3 regions of the Pseudoalteromonas sp. BSi20311 genome follow, and region 1 is predicted to be linked to each of the others. Evidence: predicted binding sites of a transcription regulator. Region 1 holds the regulator's gene; each other region holds the start of a gene.

Region 1 (8,253 bases):
ATTGAGCAAATTAGAGATAAAGTGCCGGGCTTTACTGGGGTTATTTCTGATTTAGGCGGACCGACCGCAAATATGTACAAACTGCGTTGTACCAGTAAAAAAGCAGAGAGTACCTGTCGCCGCTTGTCGTGTGTGTATCCTGATATTTGTAAGCATATGGATACTGACCATACCCCGACTATCGATTTATATAAAAAGGCGCGTGAGGTTAAAGGGATCAAAAAGATCTTAATTGCTTCGGGCGTACGTTATGACCTTGCTGTACGTGATCCTCGTTACGTTAAAGAGCTAGTAACTCATCATGTTGGTGGATATTTAAAAATAGCCCCAGAACACACAGAAGACGGCCCATTATCAAAAATGATGAAGCCGGGTATGGGCGCCTATGATGAATTTAAAGCGCTATTTGATAAGTACTCTAAAGAAGCAGGTAAAAAGCAGTATTTAATTCCATACTTTATTTCTGCTCACCCAGGGACTAAAGACGAAGACATGGTGAATATGGCTTTGTGGCTGAAATCGAATGACTTTAAGCTTGATCAGGTGCAAAACTTTTACCCATCACCGATGGCTAATGCGACCACCATTTATCATACTGAAATGAACTCGCTGCGTAATATTAAAAATAATACTGAGCAAGTTGCGGTACCAAAAGGCGCGCGCCAGCGTCGTTTGCATAAAGCGATTTTGCGTTACCATGATCCTGCCGGTTGGCCAATGATCCGTGAAGCCCTGCGTAATATGGGCAAAGCTAAACTCATTGGTAAAGGTCCAAATTGTTTAGTGCCAGAAGAAGGCAGAGATGAAAGGCAAACCAAAGGCGGTAAAGGCAATAAGGGCGGTCGTCCTGCGCTTACTCGTCATACTGGCTTTAGTCAGTTTAAAAAAGCCAACACTAAACCTAAGGTAGGCGGTAATCGCCAGCGCGCTAAGTAGCCTTAACTTATGTAAAGTAACTATCGGCTTAAACAAAAACACCGCGTATTGATGCGGTGTTTTTGTTTATAAACGTTTATAAAAAGATTAAATCAATAACCAAGTCGCAGTACCTAAGAAGGCAAATATACCAACAATATCAGTTACTGTGGTTAGTACCACACTGCCTGCCAGTGCTGGATCTATTTTCATTTTTTTAAGCAATAGTGGAATACTAGCACCCGCAATACCTGCTGCAACTAAATTCATAAACATAGCAAACGCTAAAACACCACCGAGTTTGAAATCCCATTGCCAAAGCGCAACGACACCGGCAATTAGGATAGACCAAACCATACCGTTAATCGCGCCGATAGCGAGTTCTTTTAATAATAAAAAACGTTGGTTAGTTTGGTTGATATGGCCCACCGCGATACCGCGAATAACCAAAGTTAAGGTTTGGCTGCCTGCAACCCCACCCATTGACGGGACAATGCCATTGAGCACAGCAAGAATTGGTAATATAGCTAAGGTGTTTTCGAAAAAGCTCGCCACAATTGCAGCCAGCAATGCAGTTAGTAAGTTTACACCTAGCCAAATTGAGCGCTTTTTAGAGCTTTTTAAGACCGGCGCAAAGGTATCTTCTTCATCATCAAGACCCGCTAAGCTTAATAAGCTATGCTCTGCATCTTCACGGATAACATCAACGATATCATCAATAGTAATACGACCAAGCAAATGCGCGTTGTCATCGACAACTGGTGCCGATATCCAGTTATGCCGTTCAAATAGTTGCGCTACTTCGCTTTCATCCATAGAAATAGGAATAGATTCACACTCTTCATCCATTAAATCCTGAACAATTTTTTCAGGGGGATTAGTTAATAAAGTGCTCAGCGATAAGGCGCCTAAAAAACAGTTATGTTTATCTACAACGTATAAGTCATCGGTGCCCTCTGGCAGTTCACCGCGTAAGCGAATATAACGTAGTACAACATCTAGAGTTACATCAGGGCGAATAGTTACGGTATCTATATTCATCAAGGCGCCAGCAGAGCGCTCTTGGTAAGATAGAGCTTGTGTTGCACGCTCTCTATCTTGAATATCCATAGCGCTAACAACGTCTTTATATACGGTGTCTGGTAGGCTACGTAGTACTTCCCCTAAATCATCATGGCCCATGTCTTCTGTTGCAGCAGCAATGTGCTCAGGTGCCATTTGCGCAATAATGCCCAAACGTACGTCTTCAGAGAGCTCTTCAAGTACATCACCCTGTACATCAGGATCAACCAGTTGCCAGAGCATACGACGAATTTTATGGGGAGATGATTCTAAAAGAAGTGCGGTATCACAAGGTGCCGTTTTTGCTAGCATGCGCCTAACTTGAACAAATTGACCACTATTTAGTGACTTAGTCACCTGTTTTAGTTGTTGTAGTGGAATATCTTGTTCTAAAGCTTCAGGCATTGGCGTCCTTAATTAAATTTTATTACACGATGATGGGGTATCGCTTTATCTTACTTTATATCAGTAAACTACCTCAACCACTATTAACCTTAGCTTATAAGCAGGATTACTCTTGCTCATTAAATCGTTGGTCAATGAGCTCACCAATTGCATTAAGTGCAGGCTCTGCGTCAGGGCCTTCACATACTACCTTAACTTCTTTGCCTTGACTGCTTTCGAGTAACATAAGTGCTAATACACTGTCGCCAGCGGCTTGTTTATCGTCTTGAAATAACGTGATTGAGGCATCAAATTGCACAGAAAGCTGTGCCAGCACCGTAGCTGCTCTGGCATGCAGGCCTAACTTGTTTTTTATTAAAAATGTGTTTTCTAACCGCATTACTATTCTCTTTGATGTTATTCTTGTTCTCTGTGACGAATTTTTACATTAGGATGACTCATTGCAAAACTTTCACCTATAGTTTGCGCTAAGTAAACAGAACGGTGTTGTCCACCAGTACAACCTATGGCTATGGTCAAATAGCTGCGGTTATTTCTTTCTAAATGCGGCAACCATGTTTGTACAAAGGTTTGAATTTGCCATGTAAATTTTTGTACTATGCTGTGGCTGGCTAGGTAGTCTTTTACCGGTTGATCTAGCCCTGTGAGTGGCTTAAGTTCAGGCTCCCAATGCGGGTTTGGTAAAAATCGGGCATCGAATACGTAATCTGCTTCTTTGGGTATACCGTGCTTAAAACCAAATGACTCAAAGGTAATGATCAGTTGTTTGTCTTTTTTACCGAGTATTTTTTCACGGATAGACTCAGCCAGCTGATGCACACTTAAATCAGTGGTATCAATCATATGATCAGCATGATTGATCAAAACATCCAGTAGTTGTTTTTCTTTTTTTATTGCTAAATCAAGCGGCAGTGAGTCAATCGAAAGAGGGTGAAGACGCCTAGTTTCCGAAAAGCGTTTAATTAATGTTTGATCGTCACTGTCTAAATAAAACACCGTTGGTTTAGTGAAACCAGGTAAATATTCAATGATTTCATTAAACTGTTGCTGCTCTTTAGGTAAGTTACGCACATCAACACTTACGGCAATTTTGTTGTAGCTGTCGGAAACACTACGAACAAGAGATGGTAATAAATTTAAAGGAATATTATCTACACAATAATAACCTAAATCCTCAACAACCCGTAACGCAACAGATTTACCAGAACCTGAGCGACCACTTATAATTATTAATTCCATTTATCACCCTTTATTGTTACTACGGTTGACTGACAATGACTTGGTACAGCTCATTGTCGGATTTTGCCGCCCGTAATTGCTTACAAAATTCTTTTTCGTTGAGCTTATCTGCAATGGTAGCTAAGGTCTTTAAATGCTGTTGATTGTCACCGTCTGGGACAATTAAGGCAACAAAAATGTCGACCGGTCGGTTATCTATCGCATCAAAATTAATAGCCGTTTCGCTCACCAGTATAAGTGCAAGAGGCTCTTGTGCACCACTCATACGACCATGTGGAATTGCAATTCCTCGGCCTATACCTGTACTCCCTAGCTTTTCTCTAGCGGTTAACGCGTTGAGAATATCTTGTTGGGTTAAATAGGGCAGTTTATTGTGAGCCAATTCACTGATAAATTCTAAAATTCTTTTTTTACTATTAAAAAGGACCGCAGCTTTACTGCAGTCCTGACAGATAAGTGAGCTTAGTTTCATAGTGTTAGTGTCGAGCAAGTTTCTCTTTGTGTTTAATTACTTGACGATCTAGCTTGTCAATCAGCGAGTCTATAGCGGCATACATATCTTGATGTTCAGTAGAGGCAAAAATTTCAGCGCCACTAACATGAACGGTTGCTTCAGCTTTTTGGTTTAGTTTTTCTACATCGAGAATAACATGCACATTCGTTATGTGATCAGTGTGCCTCTGCAGCTTTGCAAATTTACTATTTACGTAGTCTCTAAGCGAGTCAGTAATATCTACATGGCGACCAGTTAAGTTCAGTTGCATAAACATTTTCCTCTTTGTTGTACGCCTTAAATCAAACTTTTTCGTTGATTCGACGGGGGAATAGCTAGAGATTCGCGATATTTTGCAATAGTTCTCCTTGCTACTTTAATTCCTTGCTCTGCCAATATATCTGCAATTTTACTATCACTCAATGGTTTAGCTGAGTTTTCTGCTGCGATTAATTTTTTAATTAATGCGCGAATTGCTGTTGATGAACATTCGCCACCGTTTTCAGTGCTTACATGGCTTGAAAAGAAATATTTAAGCTCAAAAATACCCCGTGGTGTGTGCATGTATTTTTGCGTAGTAACACGTGAAATAGTCGATTCGTGCATTTCTACCATTTCTGCCACATCATTAAGCACCATAGGCTTCATTGCCTCAGGACCATGTTCAAAAAAGGCCTGTTGCTGTTGCACAATACAGTTAGTTACTTTAAGTAGCGTGTCGTTTCTACTTTCTAGACTTTTTATAAACCATTTTGCTTCTTGCAAGTGTGAGCGAATAAACTGGCTATCACCACTTGATTTAACAGTACGTGACATAGCCGCATATTGGCTGTTTACCCTAATTTTAGGCATGCTATCAGGGTTTAGTTCAACCACCCAACGCCCTTTAATTTTTTTAACCGACACATCAGGAATAACATACTCTGACTCTTCTCTGACAATAGTGTCCGCCGGTTTTGGGCTAAGGGTATGAATTAACGTCATGATCTCTTTAAGCTCATCTTCTTTGAGCTTAGTTTTTTTCATTAACGTGCGATAATCACGTGCAGCCAGCAAATCAATATGATCGGTTAAAATCATTTTTGTTTCGTTTAAAAAAGGCGTGTCTTTATCAAACTGATTAAGTTGAATACACAAGCACTCTTGTAAACTACGCGCGGCTATTCCTACCGGATCAAATAATTGAATACGCTTTAATACCGCTTCTATTTCATCAAGTTCAACTTCATCTTCGTCGTCGTTTTCTTGATTAAAGCTTTCTAAAATTTCTTCACAGCTAAGGGTTAAAATACCTGAGTCGTCCACGGCTTCTACTATTGCAATCGCAATGGCTTCATCTGTAGGACTAAATGGCGTCAGTTGCAATTGCCACATTAAATATTCATGCAGCGTTTCAGTTGAAGAGCCTTGATAAATTGATTCATCTTCAGGCATCGGTCCCGATGAAGAGGCAGGTGCTGCGCTCATGTATTCATCCCATGTAACATCCATTGCCATATCATCGCTAATGGTGTCTTTGCTCATGGCTTCGCCGCTGTCTTGCTCATACTCGCTAGGTTTTTCGTCAGCTGAAGTACTTAGCGTTGATTCATCGTTATCGGCTTTTTGTTCGTTTTTACCCGCAGCATCTTCGCTGTAATCTTGTTCTTCAACTTCAAGCAAGGGATTGCTATCGAGCGCTTCTTGAATTTCTTGCTGGAGATCCAATGTACTGAGCTGCAATAAGCGAATTGCTTGTTGCAACTGTGGAGTCATTGTAAGTTGCTGGCCCATGCGCAGCTGTAATGATTGCCTCATTTATCTCTAACAATCCTTTTAAATTACGGTCTGTTGACCTTTACGGATTAAAATTTGTTCAAACTAGGGGCGGTTTAATCGCGGCGCGAGGTTTGTAACCTAGTGGGCTAAGTCAAAACCGAGCAACAAAAAGTAAATCGTCCCTAGGCAGAACCCGAAGGGCAGCGCCTGTTTGGCATTGATGCTGCGTTATCGCCTATTTATGGGGAATACCACATCACATAGGCTCTGCCTTGCCTAAATACCAAACAGACTGCTGCAAATTCAACCTTGAAAGGTCAACAGACCTAAGTATAATTAATCTTAGCAGATGCTTAGTGGAATAACACAAATATTAGAGCTTGAACTGCTCGCCCAAATAAACATCGCGTACTGTTTTATCGTTTAATACGTAATCTGGAGTGCCTGATGCAATTAACTCCCCATGAGAAACTATGTAGGCTTTTTCACAAACATCAAGTGTTTCGCGTACGTTGTGATCTGTGATCAATACGCCAATCCCTCGATTTTTAAGATGCTCTATGATCTTTTTAATATCTAATACAGAGATAGGATCAACCCCTGCAAAGGGTTCGTCCAATAGTATAAATTTAGGATTTGCTGCTAATGCCCGGGCAATTTCAACACGGCGGCGTTCACCGCCTGACAGAGCCATACCTTGGCTGTCACGAATATGCTGAATGCTAAATTCATCAAGTAAATTATTTAAGGTATCTTCACGCTGTTGTTTATTAAGCTCTTTACGTGTTTCTAAAATAGCCATTAAGTTTTGGTAAACCGTCAGCTTTCTAAAAATCGATGATTCTTGTGGTAAGTAACCAATCCCTAAGCGAGCTCGGCTATGCATAGGTAATAAAGTGATATCTTGATCATCTATTGATATTTTACCTTTATCGCTCGGTACAAGGCCTACAATCATGTAAAAGGTCGTGGTTTTACCTGCGCCATTGGGGCCAAGTAAACCGACAATACTGCCAGCTTCGACTTCTAGGCCAACATTTTTCACCACTTCACGGCCTTTATAGCTTTTTGCTAATAGCTCTGCTTTTAATGTGCTCATGGTTGGCCTTTATCGTCTTCTTTTTTGTTTTCAACAGGCACCAAAATGGTGTGTACACGATCGGTTGAATTTTCATCTTTTTCTGCGCTAATCAACTGCTGCTCTATATCGTAGGTGATACTTTTAGCGGTAATTTTTTGACCTGCTTGAGCGATACTGGCATCACCGATTAAGGTTAAAAAACGTTGCGATACATCATAGCGAACTTCATTGGCACTGGCGCTCATGATGGTGCCATCAGCTTGTGTTTCTTCAAAGTAAGCAGGGCTACCTGTGGCAATTAAAAGTTGCTTATTCTCGCCTAAGTCATCACGTTTATGTACTTCTAAACGATCGGCGGTAATGCGGCGATTACCATGAATAATTTCAACATTTTTCTCAAAAATGCCCACGTTTTCTTTTAATTGACCTTCCTGTCTGTCAGCACTAATTGAAATTTGATTAGCCGCAGGGGCTTCAACGGTTTCCTCTGCATGGCTATGAAATGCAATCAGTAGTGAAGGAACAATTAAAATTTTAAATAGGTTATTGGTCATAATATAGGGTTCGCGTATGGTTAATAAGTTTAATCACTTCGGTTTTTAAATCGGCTTCAAGGCCTTTACCGATGATTTTTAAATTAGGTCCTGTAATAACGACTGGCTGCTGTGACTGCATAGTCAGTAGTTTTATATCTACATTGATGCTATCGGCTGTGATCGTATCGATCATGGCGTTATCGACTAAATTTAGCGCTTTCACATTACCCTCTAACACCAGTTGCCGATCGTCGTAGAGGGTGGCTTCATCAGCGTTAATACGCCATGTTTGCTGTTCGTTATATAACGTAAATATAGGTTTTTCAAAAAAGGTAAAACCGAGTTGTTGATATAACTCCATTTTTACCGCAGTCACTTTATGGCTTACTTTACCTTGATCATTATAAGCGGTTTGTTTTAGCTCAATCGCGGTATAATCGGGTTTAGCAATAACTTGAGTTTGTTCATCCGCAACAATATCTACTTGAGTAAAGTAAGGATACCAAAGCCAAACCATACAGCTTATGAATAAAACGCTCAGTATAATGCGCGCTACATTCATGAACTGGTTCCTTGGCTGGTAAGTGGCTTATTGTTTTCAAGCATTAGTAAGTCTGTTAGTTCTCTCACTGCGCCAAAGCCGCCAGGCAGCTGAGTAACATAATGCGATAAGCGTTTAATCAGCGGGTGGGCGTCGTTCACGGCTACTGCAAACCCGACTTTTTCCATTACCGGCATATCAGGGCCATCGTCGCCTATGTAGG
Region 2 (8,253 bases), on a different contig from region 1:
TAAATGTTCAGATATAACGTCACTTGGTGTTAAGGCAACCACCTGCTCCACCACATTTTGTAATTGACGAATATTACCAGGCCAATCATATCTTACCAGTGCATGCATGGCATCGTTTGCAAAACGTTTTTCTTTTTGTTCCATACGTTTTGCAATATTGGCGCTAAAAAAGTTAGCTAATAAGCTAATATCTTCACGGCGCTCTCGCAGCGGAGGAAGTTTGAGGTTTACTACGTTTAAACGATAATATAAATCTTCTCTAAACTCTTGATTGCTAATAGCTTCAGGCAGGTTTTTATGGGTCGCTGAAACAATTCGCACATTAATGGGAATTTCTTCTTGAAAACCGACTGGGCGAATGGTTTTTTCTTGCAGCACGCGTAATAACTTAACTTGTAAATTTAGCGGCATATCCCCAATTTCATCTAAAAATAAGGTCCCCCCTTGCGCTTGCTGAAACAGGCCTTGGTGATCTTTTACCGCCCCTGTAAATGCGCCTTTTTTGTGACCAAATAACTCCGACTCTAATAACTCACCAGGGACTGCACCACAGTTAATAGCCACAAACGGGCCATCATTAACATGGCTGTGCTGATGAATTGCCTGTGCGAGCAGTTCTTTACCTGTACCACTGGCACCAGAGATAAGTACATTTACCTGAGTAGGACCTAGTAATTTAACTTGCTCTAGCAAATGCAACATAGCGCCACTTCGAGTAACAATATTGCTTTGCGGAGTAATATCATCATTATTCACTCCATGTATTTCTATAGCTTTTGCTAAGCTATCGAATAGCTCGTCTTTATCAACTGGCTTAGTAATAAAGGCAAATATGCCTTGCTTAGTCGCCTCTACCGCATCAGGAATTGAACCATGAGCCGTCATCATAATTACAGGTAGTGCTGGGTAGCGGCTTTGCAATTGTCGGTGCAGTGCCATTCCATCCATTTCATCCATTCTTAAATCGGTGATCACCGCATCAAATACTTGGCTTTTGAGTAGTTGTAAGGCGTTCATGCCACTATCACAGGTTGTTACTTCATAACCTTTTGATTGAATTCGAATTGCCAGTAACTGCAGCAAGCTGGCATCGTCATCAACGAGTAAAACTTTAGCGCTTGATGGAAGTGTGACTGACATAGCTACTGCTCCTTGGTTTCTTCACGTAATAAAAGTTGCTGTTCAATTGCAGCTAATGACGATAAGGTTTTTTGCATTTCAGCGTTTAATGCTTGCTGTTGTTTTTTTGCATTTATTTGCATTAATACCTGCTGTTTTTGCAGCCATAAATAGTGCTTTATATCATCTGGCCAATAGTACGCCTGATCTAGCTTAAGTAATTGACTCATAACAGTATCAGGGTCGCGACTAAGGTTAACGCATGCAGTATTAAAAAATGCCTTCAGTGCTTGCTCCCCTAAGTAAGCTTTATTGTTAGGCGTTAATTTAAAGCCACCACACTGATGGGCATGCCATGCAATCACTTGCGCTGCGGGCGGATACATAAGAGCTACTTTTGGCCGCGGCTTTGGATTGGGCTGGTTGCTTTTATTATCGGGCTGAGTTTGAGCTATTAACTCAGGTTTAGCTGGTGTTTGAGTGTTGGTTAATTCACACCCAGATAAAAAAACGAGACTGCTGGTTAGCCATAAAATAGCCATTAAACGCGCAGACATATTATTTAACTCCTTTATTTTTATAGGGAATGACAATGTTAAATCGACAACCTTGCGGCTCATTATGCTCAATAGTTAACTTCCCCTGTAACTGCTCAACCGACTCTTTGACTATGGTAAGGCCTAATCCACTGCCTTGCAGACTAATCTCTTTACTGTGTTTACCTTGATAAAAAGCGCCAAAAACGTGCTCTTTTTCATGTTCTTTAATACCACAGCCCTCATCAGCGACCTGTATAATTAAGCCATTACTTTCTAAACTTAAGCTAATTGACACTTCTTGGTTTGACTGTGAAAACTTTAAACCATTAGAGATTAACTGAATTAAAATCATTTCAATTAATTCTCGCGGTAACTTCAGTGCAACTGTCGGTAAGCTATTGTGCCAAAGAAGCGACTGCTCTCGGGCATTTAACCTATGTTCAAAGTGATTATTTACTTTTTTAATCAGCTGGTTAAATTCCACTTCACTAACATTATCTTTACTGGTTCGAATGGCGTTATAACTTAATAAACTGTCTATCATAGTGCGTAATCGCACCATAGATTGACTGATCAATCCAAGCACCGCTTTTTGCTCATTATTAATTGGCCCAACAATTTCATCGGCTAATAATTCAGTGCCCTCAACCATAGAGGCCAAAGGCGTTTTTAATTCGTGAGTAACATGGCGTAAAAACGTATCTTTTTGCTGCTCTAGCATATGCAATTGCGCTTGCACCCACTGCAACTTGTTACCTAGTTCAATGAGTTCAGCTGATCCCTGCACTGATATTTTTTGCTGCCAATCTCCTTGGCCTAATTTATCAATAACAGAGGTTAAGCCCTTTAAACGGCCACTTATACGCCATAAAAACCCACCGCCAACAAGTAAGGTTAAAGGCGTAAGTGCCACTAACCAGTGTATAAAGGAGGCTTGTAAATTTGTCAGTTTAACTTGGTTTTGAGTGATTTTGGCTTCATTGTTTTCGCGCAGCCATACCGTTAGCTCTGCCAGTATTTCACTAATTGGCACAAACAATTCTGCTTGCTGACGAGCTTCAACCACCAGTTTGGTATGCGCTGTTTTTAGCGTATCTGTTAACCGTTGCCATTGTTGAGTATTTTTTTGGTTGCTAGAAAGCTGTTTAAGCTCATTTATATTATCCAGCGATGACTGCCATTTATCCACGATAAGCTCATCGAGTGAATCGCTTTTTAAAACCCAGTTTTGCCTTGTTGCCCTTTCTAAACTGTTGAGCTCTTGCTTAAGTGCATTAAATGACTTAGTCACTTGGTAGTTATTACTGACAATTTGCTGCGTGACCGCTAATTGTTTATTTAGTACATTTAAAAAAACAATAACTACAATAGACAAAGGCAATAGTGACAACAGCATGCTCATTATAAACTGGCCAATCAAATTAGGACGCCAATTTACCAATGCTTTATATTTTTCAGCCATGATTGCAGGCATACACTAATCCTTTACTACTTTTAAGCGCTCTATTATTAAGCGCTCAACTTATACACTCGCTGAACCAAGTACTTATTTGAGAATAAAATTGCCATAACGTCTCTAAATTGCGACAAGTTAAACACTTGATTTAAAAACAATAAAAAAACCTAACTGAGAAAATGTTGCATAAAACACACAACCGTCGGTAAATATTACCCATTAAAAACACAGAATAAATTTAACCATATGATTTTTAATGAAAATAAAAACTGGCACCATAATTGTAATACGCTTATAAATATTAATTTTTAAAGGCCAAGGAATGACTAAAGGTTATCTAAAATCTACTGTATTAATAGCGTTATGTTTCACAAGTAGTCATTTATTTGCGCTTGATGTGAACACAGCATTTTACAGCTTAGATAAGGACAGCAACGGCACATTAAGTGAAGCGGAAGCTGGCGAAGATGCATTACTGCATGAGAATTTTGCACAAATAGATAAAAATGAAGACGGACAATTATCGTTCGATGAATTTAAACAGTTTGTAAAATAAAGGAGTATATTTATGAAACAATTGATTGGTGCTTTTTCACTGCTATTTTTAGCTATTAGTGCAACGGCATTGGCATCGTCGTTAAACGTACGTTTTATGCATTTAGATAAAAATATGGACGGCCAAATATCGCTCACAGAAGCAAAACAAGATAAACAGTTACTCAAGCAGTTTACTGATTTAGACAAAGACAATAACGAGATGATTTCTAAAAAAGAGTTCGAAAACTTTAAACCTTAAGTTTAGATTCAAGTTAAGTTTTATATTATAGAGTTAAAAGCATTTGCCATAATCCCTGAGGGAGTGTGTAAACGGATTTAATGTTGGGAGTTAAATTATGGCAAGTGCTTTCTTTCAATACTGCCAGCAATTAAAATACACCTTGGAACGCCAACTATGAGAATACTGCTTCCTTTTATTGGTGCTTTACTTTTTATCAGCCAAAGTGCATTCGCACTTGATGTAAAGCAACGCTTTGAGCATTTAGATACAAATAATGACGGGTATTTAACCCATAGCGAGCTTGCTGCTCAGCCTCAGCTATTAAACTCATTCTCAAATTGGGATGAAAATCAAGATAACAGAATTTCTTTAACTGAGTTTAAAAACTACCTAACCAATAACCTGTACTGAGTATTTAGATGAAACCTATCCACTATATTATTTTACTAACACTCACTGTTTTTAGCTGTATGAGTTTTGCGACAAGCAGCTATATTGACGAAAAGTTTGAAAAACTTGACCGCAATCAGGATGGCTTTTTGACTCGCTCTGAAACCGCCAGTGATCCTGCTTTGTGGTCACGCTTTAGCAGTTACGACCGTGATAAAGACACACAATTGTCATTAAGCGAATACAGTTTGTACGCCAGTAAATAAATAGCCCCCTCAAGTAAAGCTTGGTTAAGTTTCTCAAGCTTGAGAAAGTTAAACCTCTCCTTGTTAACCCACAGCCTATTTACCCTTAACTTGTTACTTGCTCTAGCTAAAAGCTGGGCTTATTCGACTATTAATAAATTATGCTATTGGTATTCTAAATTTGAGTTTGCTACTGTGATAGTACAAAAAATAACAACATGTCTCTTATGCAACTGAAAAAACTAATAAAACCGATATTGCTAGTAAGCCTTTGCGGCTTATCTAGCGTGGCAATAGCACAAACTAAAGTCATTTATAATGCCAATGGCTACTCACCTTTGTATAAAGGAAAAATGCGCCATGGCGAAGTAAACACATTTACAACCTTAGTCATAAAAGATGGCAAAGTAGTTAAAACCGGTCCAGACAACTTAAAAAATAGCTTTCCCGGCGCAACCCTAATTGACGCAGAAGGTAAAACTTTACTCCCAGGGCTCATTGATGCGCATGGACATGTCATCGGACTGGGTAATAACTTGTCGCAACTTGATGTGCGCGGTGCTAAGTCGGTAGATGAAATAACCGCTAAGCTCAGCGAATTTGCTAAAGATAAAGAAGGTTGGATCATTGGTCGGGGCTGGAATCAAGAACTATGGTCAAACACCCGCTTTCCTACAGCCGCTGATTTAGACAAAGTCGTTAACGATCGCCCTGTTATTTTATCGCGAGTAGATAGCCACGCTATTTGGGTTAATTCAAAAGCATTAGAACTTGCCAATATTAACGCTGATACATTATCGCCTACGGGTGGAGAAATTATAAAAGATGAGTTTGGTAAACCCACCGGTATTTTTATTGATAAAGCAGAAACCTTGGTTACCCAGCATATGCCTGCAACGTCTGCACAATCGGTCAGTAATGCATTAGATGCCGCAGGTAAACACTTACTAAGCCTAGGCATTACCTCAACTCATGATGCAGGTATTGATAAAACCACTTGGCAAGTTTATAAACAACGCGCCGAGCTAGGTACGTTGCCGCTTAGAATTGTAGCGATGTTAAGTGCAGCAAGCCCAGATTTAAACATGATGCTTAAAGCGGGTCGCTATCAAGATGCACACGACTTTTTATCTATTCGCAGTGTGAAAATTTATGCCGATGGCGCATTAGGGTCTCGCGGTGCTGCGCTTATCGATGAATACGCTGATAGAGCCAACCACTTTGGCCTGATGCTTGAAACCCAAGAAAAATTAGAGCAATTATTTACACTCACCTTTAAAAACGGGTTTAGCGCAAATACCCACGCCATTGGCGATAGAGCCAATAAAATTGTGCTCGATGCTTATCAAAATGTATTTAAGCAAACCGGTGGCATACTGCTGCGTAACCGCATGGAACATGCGCAAATAGTTTCTCCCGCAGACATTCCACGCTTTAAAACCCTGAAAATAATCCCATCAATGCAACCGGTGCACGCCACATCAGACATGCATATGGCAGAGCAACGCTTAACTGATAAACAACTTCAAGGCGCTTATGCTTGGCAAACGTTCTTGGATCAGGGATCGACTATTGCAGCCGGTTCTGATTATCCCGTAGAGCTGGCGAACCCGTTTGATGGTTTATATTCAGCTATCACCCGCATGGATCATAATCAACTGCCTGAAAACGGTTGGCGTGCCAGTGAAGTATTAAGCAGAGAAGATGCATTACGTGCATTTACCCTTGGTGGCGCCTATGCAGCGCATCAAGAGTTTAAAGTAGGTAGTTTAGAGCAAGGTAAGTGGGCTGACTTTATACTGGTTGATCAAGACTATTTTAAAGTACCTATTGAGCAGCTTTACAAAACTCAGGTATTGCAAACGTGGATAGCGGGTAAGTTACGTTACCAAAAAGACGCAGCGAAGGCTGAGTAAAAAAACATAAAAAAGGTGAAAATTTACTAAAGTAATCAAAAGTTGTGTCGATAAAATAAGAACTTATAGTAATTATTATGTTTCAGGATGAACACATGTTTTCAAAAAAAATACCTCTAGTTTTATCGGCACTTTTCACCATATCACTTTCAGCATGTTCTACACACCCAATTTACAACGGTCATTCAGGTCATGACAATGTTAGCAATAATCACTCTTATAACAATCGGTATGCCAGAAATTACCAACCTCGAGTTAATAATTGGCAATTCCCTGAAAATAACTTTCGCCCTGTTAATAGTAGTAAGTTATTAAGTGATTACACTGAACAGCTAGCCATGAAGTTAATTCAAAATATGAATTATGTTAACAGTCGAACTCCTATCGCGGTTACCTCGTTTGTAAATTTAGATGACAACCTTCAAACAACTAATATTTTTGGTAACCACCTAGCTGAAAGTTTTATAACCGAAATGCAAGAATTTGGTTTATCTATCGTTGACTACAAACACACTGGAGATGTTCATGTCACACCTTTAGGAGACTTTTCATTTAGTCGTAATGGTAAAGAAATTAAAGGTTACCCACATATCGACTACACTTTAACGGGAACTCTAACATACACTAACAAAGGCGTTATTGTGAATGCTCGTATAATAGGAGCTAAATCTAAGATAGTTGTATCAACAGCCAAAGGATTTATCCCTAGCTTTATTGTTGAGTCTTTATATCCAACTCGAAGAGTTGATGGAATTATATTAGACGAAATTCAATAAAACAAAAAAGGGTTAACTTAAAAGTTAACCCTTTTTGTATCAGCTTTAGACTGACGATATAACTTAATAATGTGATAAATATTGACCAGAGCTAATAAGCCATTAGTAAATGCCACCGGTACAGAACCGATTGCTGCACCGTAAAAAGTAAACGCAATACAGCCCAATAAATTAAACCAACGTAGTTTGGTTACATCGGTCATGGTCAAGGATATAACTAATAAAGCGGATGCTAAATAACCTAAATATTCCCAACTCAATTGTTCTCTCCTAGGCTTTAGGTTAATATTACTAGCTAAACTTTAGTACATTATTAAAATATGCTGCACAGCAGTTTAAATAAAAAAGCTAACTTACCAATAAAACCTTAAAATATGCTGGTTTTACCCACAATTTTTTAATCATTACACGGTAGAATGAAGGCCATTTAACGCCATTAAATAAATAACAACGTGGGCAAGTTAGCGTAAATTCTTAATCTTAATGCTATCGTCATTAAGGTGTAATAAATAGGACAATTGTCCGAAGAGCATGATTGATGTTTCAATACCATTTTTCCAGTTACCTTGTTGAACAGCTGCTGACATTTGCCGGCAGTAGTTATCAGCAATCAAAAAAAGAAATATTAATACAGCAAGACCAACCACTCACTAAGTTGGTATTGGTGCGAAGTGGTACTGTATCGTTTAGTTATGATGTGGGGAATGGCCGACGCCTGCTTCTTGGTCAGCTCGACTGTAACAACACCTTAATTGGTGAAATTGAAGCACTGAATAATAACCCGTGCATTTACACGGTAACCTGCTTCAGTGATGTAACGTATAATCTTATTGAGCTAAAGCATTGGCGCTCATTATTGCTCGATAAACCAGAACTGAGTCTTTACACAGCGCAAACCATTGCCGCTAAGTTCCAAGAAAATCAAAAGATTAACTTAGATAAACTGTTACTTCCCTTAAGCTACAACATTGCTAAAGATTGCTTATTACGTGCGGAGAATAACAACCCCACTTTATTGCGTGCTTATCCTACGG
Region 3 (8,253 bases), on a different contig from region 1:
GTTGATAAATACGATACACGTTGCGAGGCATCACGAGGTGCAATAACGCGAATAGAAGCCGCATCGAGTGCTTGAGCGCTATTTGGGCCGATTAAATCATTTATGGTTTTCTCTAAACGTTTAGCAGTAGTAAAATCAGGGCGGTTTAAATTAAAGGTAATATAATCGTTTTGCATAAATGGGCTTTTAACAGCACGCTCAACGGTTGCACCATTTGGTACGCGTCCTACCGTTGGCGTATTAATCACAACGCGACTACCATCAAGGCCTTCAGCGCCTAAGCCACCTACAATTAAACTGCCTTGAGCGATGGCGTAAACATTACCATCAACCCCTTTTAGGAATGTTTGTAATAATGTACCACCGCGCAGGCTGCCTGCACTGCCAATTGATGACACGGTTATATCAATAGTCTGCCCTGGCTTTCTAAATGGAGGGAGTTCTGCATGAACAGCAACCGCTGCAACATTTTTAATTTTTGGCTTTAAACTCGCAGGTAGTGTAATACCAAAACTATTAAGCATGCCTTTAAAACTTTGCTCGGTAAAACGGCTTTGCTCTCCGGTGCCCGGTAAACCAACAACCAATCCATAGCCCACTAATTGGTTTGAGCGCACCCCTTCAACCATAGATACATCTTTAATTCGCTCAGCACTGGCAGTAAATTGCCAGCCTAGTAGCACCATAAAACAAAAAACTTTAAAACCATTCATGTTGAATGTCCTCTAAAAGGGAAACAATGAGCTACTAAAGAAACGCGTTAACCAACCCGGGCTTTGTGCCTCTTGAGTTTGACCCTTACCTGAATACTGAATACGCGCATTCGCAATACGATTAGACTCAACGGTATTATCAGCATTAACATCTTGTGGACGCACTAACCCCTCTAAGCGAATAAATTCTTCACCGGTATTTAGCGTTAGCCATTTTTCACCGCGAATCACCAAATTACCATTTGGTAATACTCGCATCACGTTAACCGAAATATCGCCAACTAGGCTGTTTGATTGATTTGATCTTGAGTCACCTTTAAACGACGCATCACTACCAACCCCAAATTGAATACTATCGCCACCAATATTAACCGGTAAACCACCTAAACCAATAACAGGATCGAGGCTAGCATCTGTTTGTTTATCTGTTTCTGTTTTAGCCGCTTTTGTGGCTTGGGTTGACTCTTGCAATTTAACCGTAATGATATCGCCTGTTCTAAGTGCTTTCTTATCGGCATATAAGTCATTCGATAATTGTGTACTGAATAAAGAGCCAGTTGCTACCACTGACTCCATATTAGGCTCTGGATACATAGGTGCATAGTAGGGATCGTCCTGCACTACTTCATTATTTTGTGTAGATACACAACCGCTTAACAGTAAAGTCCCTACTGCAAATAACATGATATTACGCATACAATCCCCCAAGACTATAATTGTTGATTGATGTAGCTCATCATTTCATCAACCGCTGAAATTACCTTTGAGTTCATTTCGTAAACTCGCTGAGTTTCAATCAAATTAACCAACTCTTCGGTCACATTTACATTTGATGTTTCAAGTGAACCTTGAATAATTGTACCTAAGCCCTCAACCCCCGGGTTACCTTGAACAGGTGCACCACTTACTGCAGTTTCGGTATAAAGGTTTTGCCCTATAGGCTCAAGGCCCGACGGATTGATAAAATCACTAATAGTAATTTGACCAATAACCACGTTTTCGGCTTGACCTTTAATGCGAACTGACACTTCACCATCTTGAGATACGGTGATTGACTGTGCATCATCAGGCACATTCATTTCAGGCTGAACAACATAACCAGCGCCCGAGGTTACAACACGCCCGTCGCCGTCGGTAGTAAACTGGCCATTACGCGAATAAGCAATATTGCCATCAGGCTGTAAAACTTCAAAAAAGCCAGGACCTGAAATCATCCAATCTAATGAATTTTCAGTGGTGAGCATATTACCTTGCGAAAAGTTTTTTTGGTTAGCCACCACCTTAGTACCCGCGCCCAACATTAAGCCTGACGGCATTTCGGTGTCTTGCGATGAGCGACCGCCTGGTTGATTAATATTTTGGTAGAGTAAGTCTTCAAAAATAGCGCGGCTTTTTTTGTAACCCACTGTACTGGCATTCGCTAAGTTATTTGATATAACCGATATATCTGTTTGTTGAGCGTCAAGCCCTGTTTTACTTATCCATAATGCTGGATTCATAATAATATCCTCACGTTATAGTTAAACGATGCGCATCAGCTGTTCTTGACGTTGATCAATCTCTTCAGCTGTTTTCATCAGTTTTACTTGTAATTCAAATTGGCGTTGATGACTGATCATATCGACCATTTCATGCACAGGATTTACATTCGATTTTTCTAATGTGCCACCTAATACTTGTACATTGGCTGATGTTTCAACTATTTGGCCTGGTTTAGCTCTAAATAAGCCATCGTTACCCTTCTCGAGTGTAGCGTTGTTTGCATCAACCACTTTTAGCCGATCAACTTCTTCTAAAAAGTTAGCCGGTGCACCTTGAGGGCGAACTTGAATAGTGCCATCTTTGCTAAATTCAATTTTTTCAATCGGTACAGGTAATATGACTGGCCCACCTTCGCCAATAACTTGACGACCGTCGCTGGTAGTCAACATTCCTTCAGCCGTTATATTTAACGAACCCACTTTTGTATAGGCTTCATTACCGGAGGCATCCTGAACACTCAGCCATGCATTATCACTCATAGCAATATCAAGGCTGCGACCTGTTTCGACAACACCGCCCGATGTCATGTTAGATCCTGGGCGCTCCTGCATAGCAAAAACACGAGTCGGCAAACCTTCACCGAAAGCCTGCATTGACCGTGCTTGCGAAAAATCAGATTTAAACCCAGTGGTATTCGCATTTGCCAAATTATTGGCTTTAAGAGCAAGCCCTTGCATGCTTTGTTTAGCGCCAGATGCCGCTATGTAGACCATTTTATCCATAACATCGACTCATTAAGAAATCTATGTATGAGTAAATGCAATATAAGTGCCAAATTAAATTTAAGTGTGAATAAGATTTTAGGAGAGGAATAAAAAAGGCTGCACTAAGCAGCCTTAGTAAATCAAAATATGATTATCTGATCTGAAGGATGTTCTGTTGAATAGTTGAGTTAACCTCAAGCGCACGAGAGTTTGCTTGGAAGTTACGCTGCGCACTAATCAAATCAACCAGCTCATTGGTTAAGTTTACGTTAGACTGCTCAAGAGCTGACGAATTAATGTTGCCTAGTGTGCCTGAACCTGGCTCACCCGCAATTGGTTCCCCCGAGGTCAAACTTTTTTTCCATGAAGTGTCACCTACTTGCTGCAAACCTTGTGAGTTTGAAAAGCGCACCATAGCTACTTGACCAAGGAAGGTTGAATCACCATTACTATAAGATGCAACTACTTTTCCATCGGTACCAATATCAATACCCGCTAAACGCCCTACTGTCGCACCATCTTGCTCAAGTGCTTTTACCTCAAAGCGGCTTGCATATTGGGTTGGTACTTTGTTAGCTGTACCAGCTTGATCTCGCCAATTGATCTCTATATCTGCAGGAAAACTAGCACCATTGGTTAGTATATTCGACAGCCCAGGAGTACCTCCTCCGCCAGCAACTACAGACAAAGGATTAAAAGTATTAGCTACATTAGCTGTTGTTGTGCCATTTACAGTTGTGGTCGAAGGTAAACCGCTCGAATCAAATTTAAACGTACTAATAGGCTCAAACGGAAGAGCTGGTGTTCCATCCTGTTCAACGCCATCACTACCAAAAGATTTGCCATCAAGCGTAGCATGCACATCCCATTGATTTTCATCACCAGGGACTGATGGATCGTTCTTCACAAAGAAAAACTGAAGCACGTGAGGTTCACCCAAAGAATCATAAACAGTTGTTGATGTTGATGAATTATATGTTGCGCTTTCAGTAGGATTAAAAGGAAGCGTTGGCGCGTCTGCACGGGAGTCTAAATTAAATGAGCTGTAAACACTAGAGGTCGCACGTGGAGAACCCGACGAGTCAGGTATTTGCAAAGCAGAAGAAGTACTCAAGCTCACAGAGGTAGTATCACCAGTTGCTTCGTCAACGGGGAACCCTTGTAAAAAATTACCTTTAGCATCGACAACAAAGTTATCTTTGTTCAGCTTAAATGCACCTGCTCGCGTGTAGGTAAAATCTTGGGCTCCCAAGTCTTGGCTCATAGCAAAGTAACCTTCACCGGTAATCGCTAAATCCAGTGAGTTATTAGTAAACTGTAATGAGCCTTGATGAAATTGCTGGGCAACCATGGTGGTTTGTACACCATCACCATTTTTAGTTTTACCTGCACTAAATACTGATGAAGCATATACATCAGCAAATTCAGCACGTGACTCTTTAAAGCCTGTGGTATTTACGTTGGCAATGTTATTGGCGGTAACATCCAAATCTTTTTGTGCGGCAGCAAGGCCTGTTAATGCAATATTGAAGCTCATAATTAACCTCTAACCTAAAAATATTTAGCCTGATGGCTAAAAAATACATAAAATCTATTACGCGATTTCTGCGACATCAGTCAGCCTAACCGCACCTTCTTTGGTATTAATAATAATGCCGCTTGAGCCATTAATATTAACACTCTCAATATTTTTGAATGAAGCAATTGGGAGGCTTGAAAATTCGCCATCCGTACTGCCTTCAGCTTTAACCTTGTATTCACCAGGAGGAAGCCGCTCACCCGCTTCATTTTTACCATCCCATGCAAAGCGCACTGCACCTGCAGGCTGAGTACCTAAATCAATGGTTTTAACTAACTGCCCTGATGCATCTTCAATACGAAGTGTTAAATTATCTACCGGCTTTTCAGCAACAATAGCTCCCTTAACCTCACCCGACTCATTTAGCTCAAGCGTGTCAGACTCCAGCAGTGCTTGCTTACCAACCAGTGTTGATGCTTGCAATGCCGAATTTGATGTCATCGATGCGGCTAAAGACTCAAAATTAGAGTTTAAATTTGAGATCCCTTCAGCCATAGTAAAGTTTGTCATTTGCGCAATCATCTGATCATTATCAGCTGGTTTGCTTGGATCTTGATATGACAATTGCTGTGTTAACAACGAAAAGAAATCTTCTTGGGTTAACGCATCACTTTCCTCTTTTTTTGGCACTTGCTTATCTTGCCAACGTAAAGAGTCCATGTAGGATGAAGAAGTGCTAATATCGTTACTCATGAGCTACCCTCAGTTACCGCTGACCTAGCAGCAGTGTTTTACTTAACATTTGCTTAGCTGCATCAGCAACTTGAACATTTGTCTGATAAGAGCGAGATGCAGAAATCATATTTGCCATCTCCTCAACAACATTCACGTTGGGTTTATAAATATAACCATTTTCATCCGCACTGGGATGGTTTGGGTTATATTCAATTTGTAGTGGTTTATCACTCTCAACCACTCCTAACACTTTCACACCAACGGCAGAGCCCTGTGGGTTGCTTGCTGACGCTGACGCTTTTGTTAGCTCCGCAGCAAATACAGGTTGTCGCGCTCGGTACGTCTCATTTTGTGAAGAGCTAATTGTATTGGCATTAGAGATATTACTTGCGGTGGTATTTAATCGCACGTTTTGTGCACTCATACCAGAACCAGCAATATCAAACACATTATATAAACTCATAATTAGGCTCCTTGACTACCGAGGGCTTTTTTCAGGCCTTTAAACTTACCATTAAGAAACTGGACACTGGCCTGATACTCCATAGCATTCTGTGTATACAAGTTTCGTTCCACCTGTATATCAACCGAGTTACCATCACCTGTATCTGTTTGATTTGGCGTACGAAATAATTCATTACCACCTACGCTTCGGGTACCACCGGCAATGTGTTTTTCATTGGTTCTTACCATGCTATTGCCGCTTAGTTGGTTAGACTTTGCCGTTTTTAATGCTGAGGCAAAGTCGATATCTTTTGCTTTATAGCCGGGCGTATCAGCATTTGCGATATTAGTAGCGAGCATTTCTGCTCTTTGCGAACGGATCAACATCGCATGCGGATGCACGCCTAATGCTTTATCAAAACTGATAGCCATAACTACCTCCAAAAAATTGACTCAGTACCGATAAAGCAATAAATGAGCCAGCAGTGAAAATAGTGATGATAAAAACAAAAAACGACGCAATAGGCGTCGTTTAGAGGAGGGATAATATATTAATGAAGGTCATTTCTTTTGATAAATGATACCAGGGTTACAACGCACCATATCAAAGTCAGTACTTAAACCAGACATAGACTCCGACGCACCTAAAAATAAATACCCCTTAGGGTTAAGTGCTTGAGAGAATTGTGCAATTATTTTGGCTTTCACCTCAGGTGAAAAGTAAATTAAAACATTACGGCAAAATATAATATCGAACTTACCCATTAAAGCGTACGAATCGAGCAAATTTAAATGCCTAAAGCTCACTTGCTTTTTCAATGAATCAACCACTTGTGCCATACCATTGCCGCTGTCTTTAAAAAACTTTTTACGACGTTCAGCAGAGAGTCCGCGAGCCAATGCCAATGCATCATATTCAGCATGTTTACACATATCAAGCATGGTATTTGATATATCTGTACCAATTATTTGTGCACCCATTTTTAAAACACCAGGGCTGCTGGATTGAAACTCAGCAACCGACATCGCTATTGAGTAGGGTTCTTGTCCTGATGAGCTCGCCGCAGACCATATTTTTAATGGCCTATTTAACGTTTTAAACTCAGGGAATAATCTGGTTTTAAGTAACTCAAACGGATATTGATCTCTAAACCACAATGTCTCATTGGTTGTCATGGCATCAACAACGGCTGCGCGCAACTGGCGCTCATGCACACCGAGAGTTTTACTTACCAATTCAGACAACGATTCAACATTAAATCGAGACATTAATGGTGCCAAACGGCTCTTTACCAAATACTGCTTATTTTCACCTAAAACAATACCGCACTGTTGCTCTAAAAATAAGCGAAATTGATCGTATTCTTTTTGCTGCAAATCTTTATTAGTCAAATCAATAACACCTGTGTTTATTAATCACAATGAACCCACTTATTAACGGCTGTAGCAAGCTCGTCTGGGTTAAATTTTGCAATAAAATCGTCAGCACCTACTTTTTCAATCATTGCTTGATTGAAAACACCGCTTAAAGATGTATGTAAAATAACATGAAGTGGTGCAAGTTTAGGATCGGCTTTAATCTCTGCAGTGAGTGTATAGCCATCCATTTCTGGCATTTCTACATCAGAAATTAATAACCCTACACGCTCTGTAATATCATTAACGCAATCAAGCTCTGCAATTTCTTTTAGTCTTCTTAGAGCTTCTTTACCATTTTTAGCAAGCTCAGTAGTAACACCTAAAGGCTCTAGCGCTCGTTTAACCTGATTTCGTGCCACGGCCGAATCATCGGCAATAAATACAATTCTTTCACCTAGGTCTTTTTGTATATTTCCTTGAGCAGCAACATCATCACTCACGGTAGTATTCACTGGGCAAATTTCGTTTAAGATTTTTTCTACGTCAAGTATTTCTACCAGTTCATTTTCAATTTCAGTGACGGCTGTTAAATAAGAATAGCGACCCGCACCTGATGGCGGTGGCATTATTTTTTCCCAGTTCATATTAACAATTCGCTCAACACCACCAACTAAAAAGCCCTGCACTGTGCGGTTATATTCTGCAATGATAATAAAGCCATCCTCTATGCTTTTTATAGGTCGCCCACCTACGGCCATAGATAAATCAATCACAGAAATAGTTTGGCCTCGAATATGCGCTACACCACGAATATAAGCGTTAGATTTTGGCATGCTCGTTAATGGAGGACATTGAAGAACTTCTCTCACCTTAAACACATTAATGCCGAAGCGCTGACGCCCGTTAAGCTTAAATAACAATAATTCCAAGCGGTTTTGCCCAACCAACTGAGTACGCTGGTTTACTGAGTCTAAAATACCGGCCATTTAAATCTCCTAAGAAAACAAATATAAGGAACGATAATTGCTTTCAATTAATAAAGCGTCATAACACAACGGGGGCGTCTAAATTCTGACGCAAAATATTTATACCCTGTTTGCAACCATAAGCATAGTCGAAACATTATGAGTTTGTTAAAAAAAACCAGAAGATACAGTGTTTTTTATTTTCTTGCTAGCCTCTGCTTCACTTTGCCACTAAAGGCTCAAGTATTTAGCAAAGAATCGCTTCAAGAAAT

What was found. Region 1 encodes sigma-54, which starts transcription at its own class of promoters, with help from an activator protein. Its sites were predicted from a motif close to GTTGGCACGNNNNTNGNNT; they were not measured.
Region 2: the regulator sigma-54 is predicted to act here: its motif matches at 3,383-3,401, upstream of P20311_RS07100 (EF-hand domain-containing protein).
Region 3: the regulator sigma-54 is predicted to act here: its motif matches at 3,013-3,031, upstream of P20311_RS11845 (flagellar basal body rod protein FlgF).

The regions. Positions count from the first base shown of each region.
Region 1 covers NZ_BADU01000188.1:37,861-46,113, forward strand. Annotated here, with positions in the region: gene P20311_RS17965 (YgiQ family radical SAM protein) at 1-936, shown strand, start outside; gene mgtE (magnesium transporter) at 1,024-2,382, opposite strand; gene P20311_RS17975 (HPr family phosphocarrier protein) at 2,489-2,761, opposite strand; gene rapZ (RNase adapter RapZ) at 2,779-3,621, opposite strand; gene ptsN (PTS IIA-like nitrogen regulatory protein PtsN) at 3,641-4,093, opposite strand; gene hpf (ribosome hibernation promoting factor) at 4,098-4,385, opposite strand; gene P20311_RS17995 (RNA polymerase factor sigma-54) at 4,412-5,911, opposite strand; gene lptB (LPS export ABC transporter ATP-binding protein) at 6,246-6,971, opposite strand; gene lptA (lipopolysaccharide transport periplasmic protein LptA) at 6,968-7,507, opposite strand; gene lptC (LPS export ABC transporter periplasmic protein LptC) at 7,497-8,051, opposite strand; gene kdsC (3-deoxy-manno-octulosonate-8-phosphatase KdsC) at 8,048-8,253, opposite strand, start outside.
Region 2 covers NZ_BADU01000065.1:21,972-30,224, forward strand. Annotated here, with positions in the region: gene P20311_RS07085 (sigma 54-interacting transcriptional regulator) at 1-1,140, opposite strand, end outside; gene P20311_RS07090 (hypothetical protein) at 1,143-1,676, opposite strand; gene P20311_RS07095 (HAMP domain-containing sensor histidine kinase) at 1,678-3,132, opposite strand; gene P20311_RS07100 (EF-hand domain-containing protein) at 3,437-3,670, shown strand; gene P20311_RS07105 (hypothetical protein) at 3,683-3,910, shown strand; gene P20311_RS07110 (EF-hand domain-containing protein) at 4,067-4,303, shown strand; gene P20311_RS07115 (hypothetical protein) at 4,312-4,548, shown strand; gene P20311_RS07120 (amidohydrolase) at 4,755-6,443, shown strand; gene P20311_RS07125 (FlgO family outer membrane protein) at 6,539-7,219, shown strand; gene P20311_RS07130 (YgjV family protein) at 7,237-7,479, opposite strand; gene P20311_RS07135 (Crp/Fnr family transcriptional regulator) at 7,758-8,253, shown strand, end outside.
Region 3 covers NZ_BADU01000100.1:1,434-9,686, reverse strand. Annotated here, with positions in the region: gene P20311_RS11860 (flagellar basal body P-ring protein FlgI) at 1-713, opposite strand, end outside; gene flgH (flagellar basal body L-ring protein FlgH) at 726-1,409, opposite strand; gene flgG (flagellar basal-body rod protein FlgG) at 1,424-2,212, opposite strand; gene P20311_RS11845 (flagellar basal body rod protein FlgF) at 2,234-2,977, opposite strand; gene flgE (flagellar hook protein FlgE) at 3,111-4,496, opposite strand; gene P20311_RS11835 (flagellar hook assembly protein FlgD) at 4,554-5,231, opposite strand; gene flgC (flagellar basal body rod protein FlgC) at 5,245-5,676, opposite strand; gene flgB (flagellar basal body rod protein FlgB) at 5,679-6,089, opposite strand; gene P20311_RS11820 (protein-glutamate O-methyltransferase CheR) at 6,219-7,049, opposite strand; gene P20311_RS11815 (chemotaxis protein CheV) at 7,070-8,002, opposite strand; gene flgA (flagellar basal body P-ring formation chaperone FlgA) at 8,141-8,253, shown strand, end outside.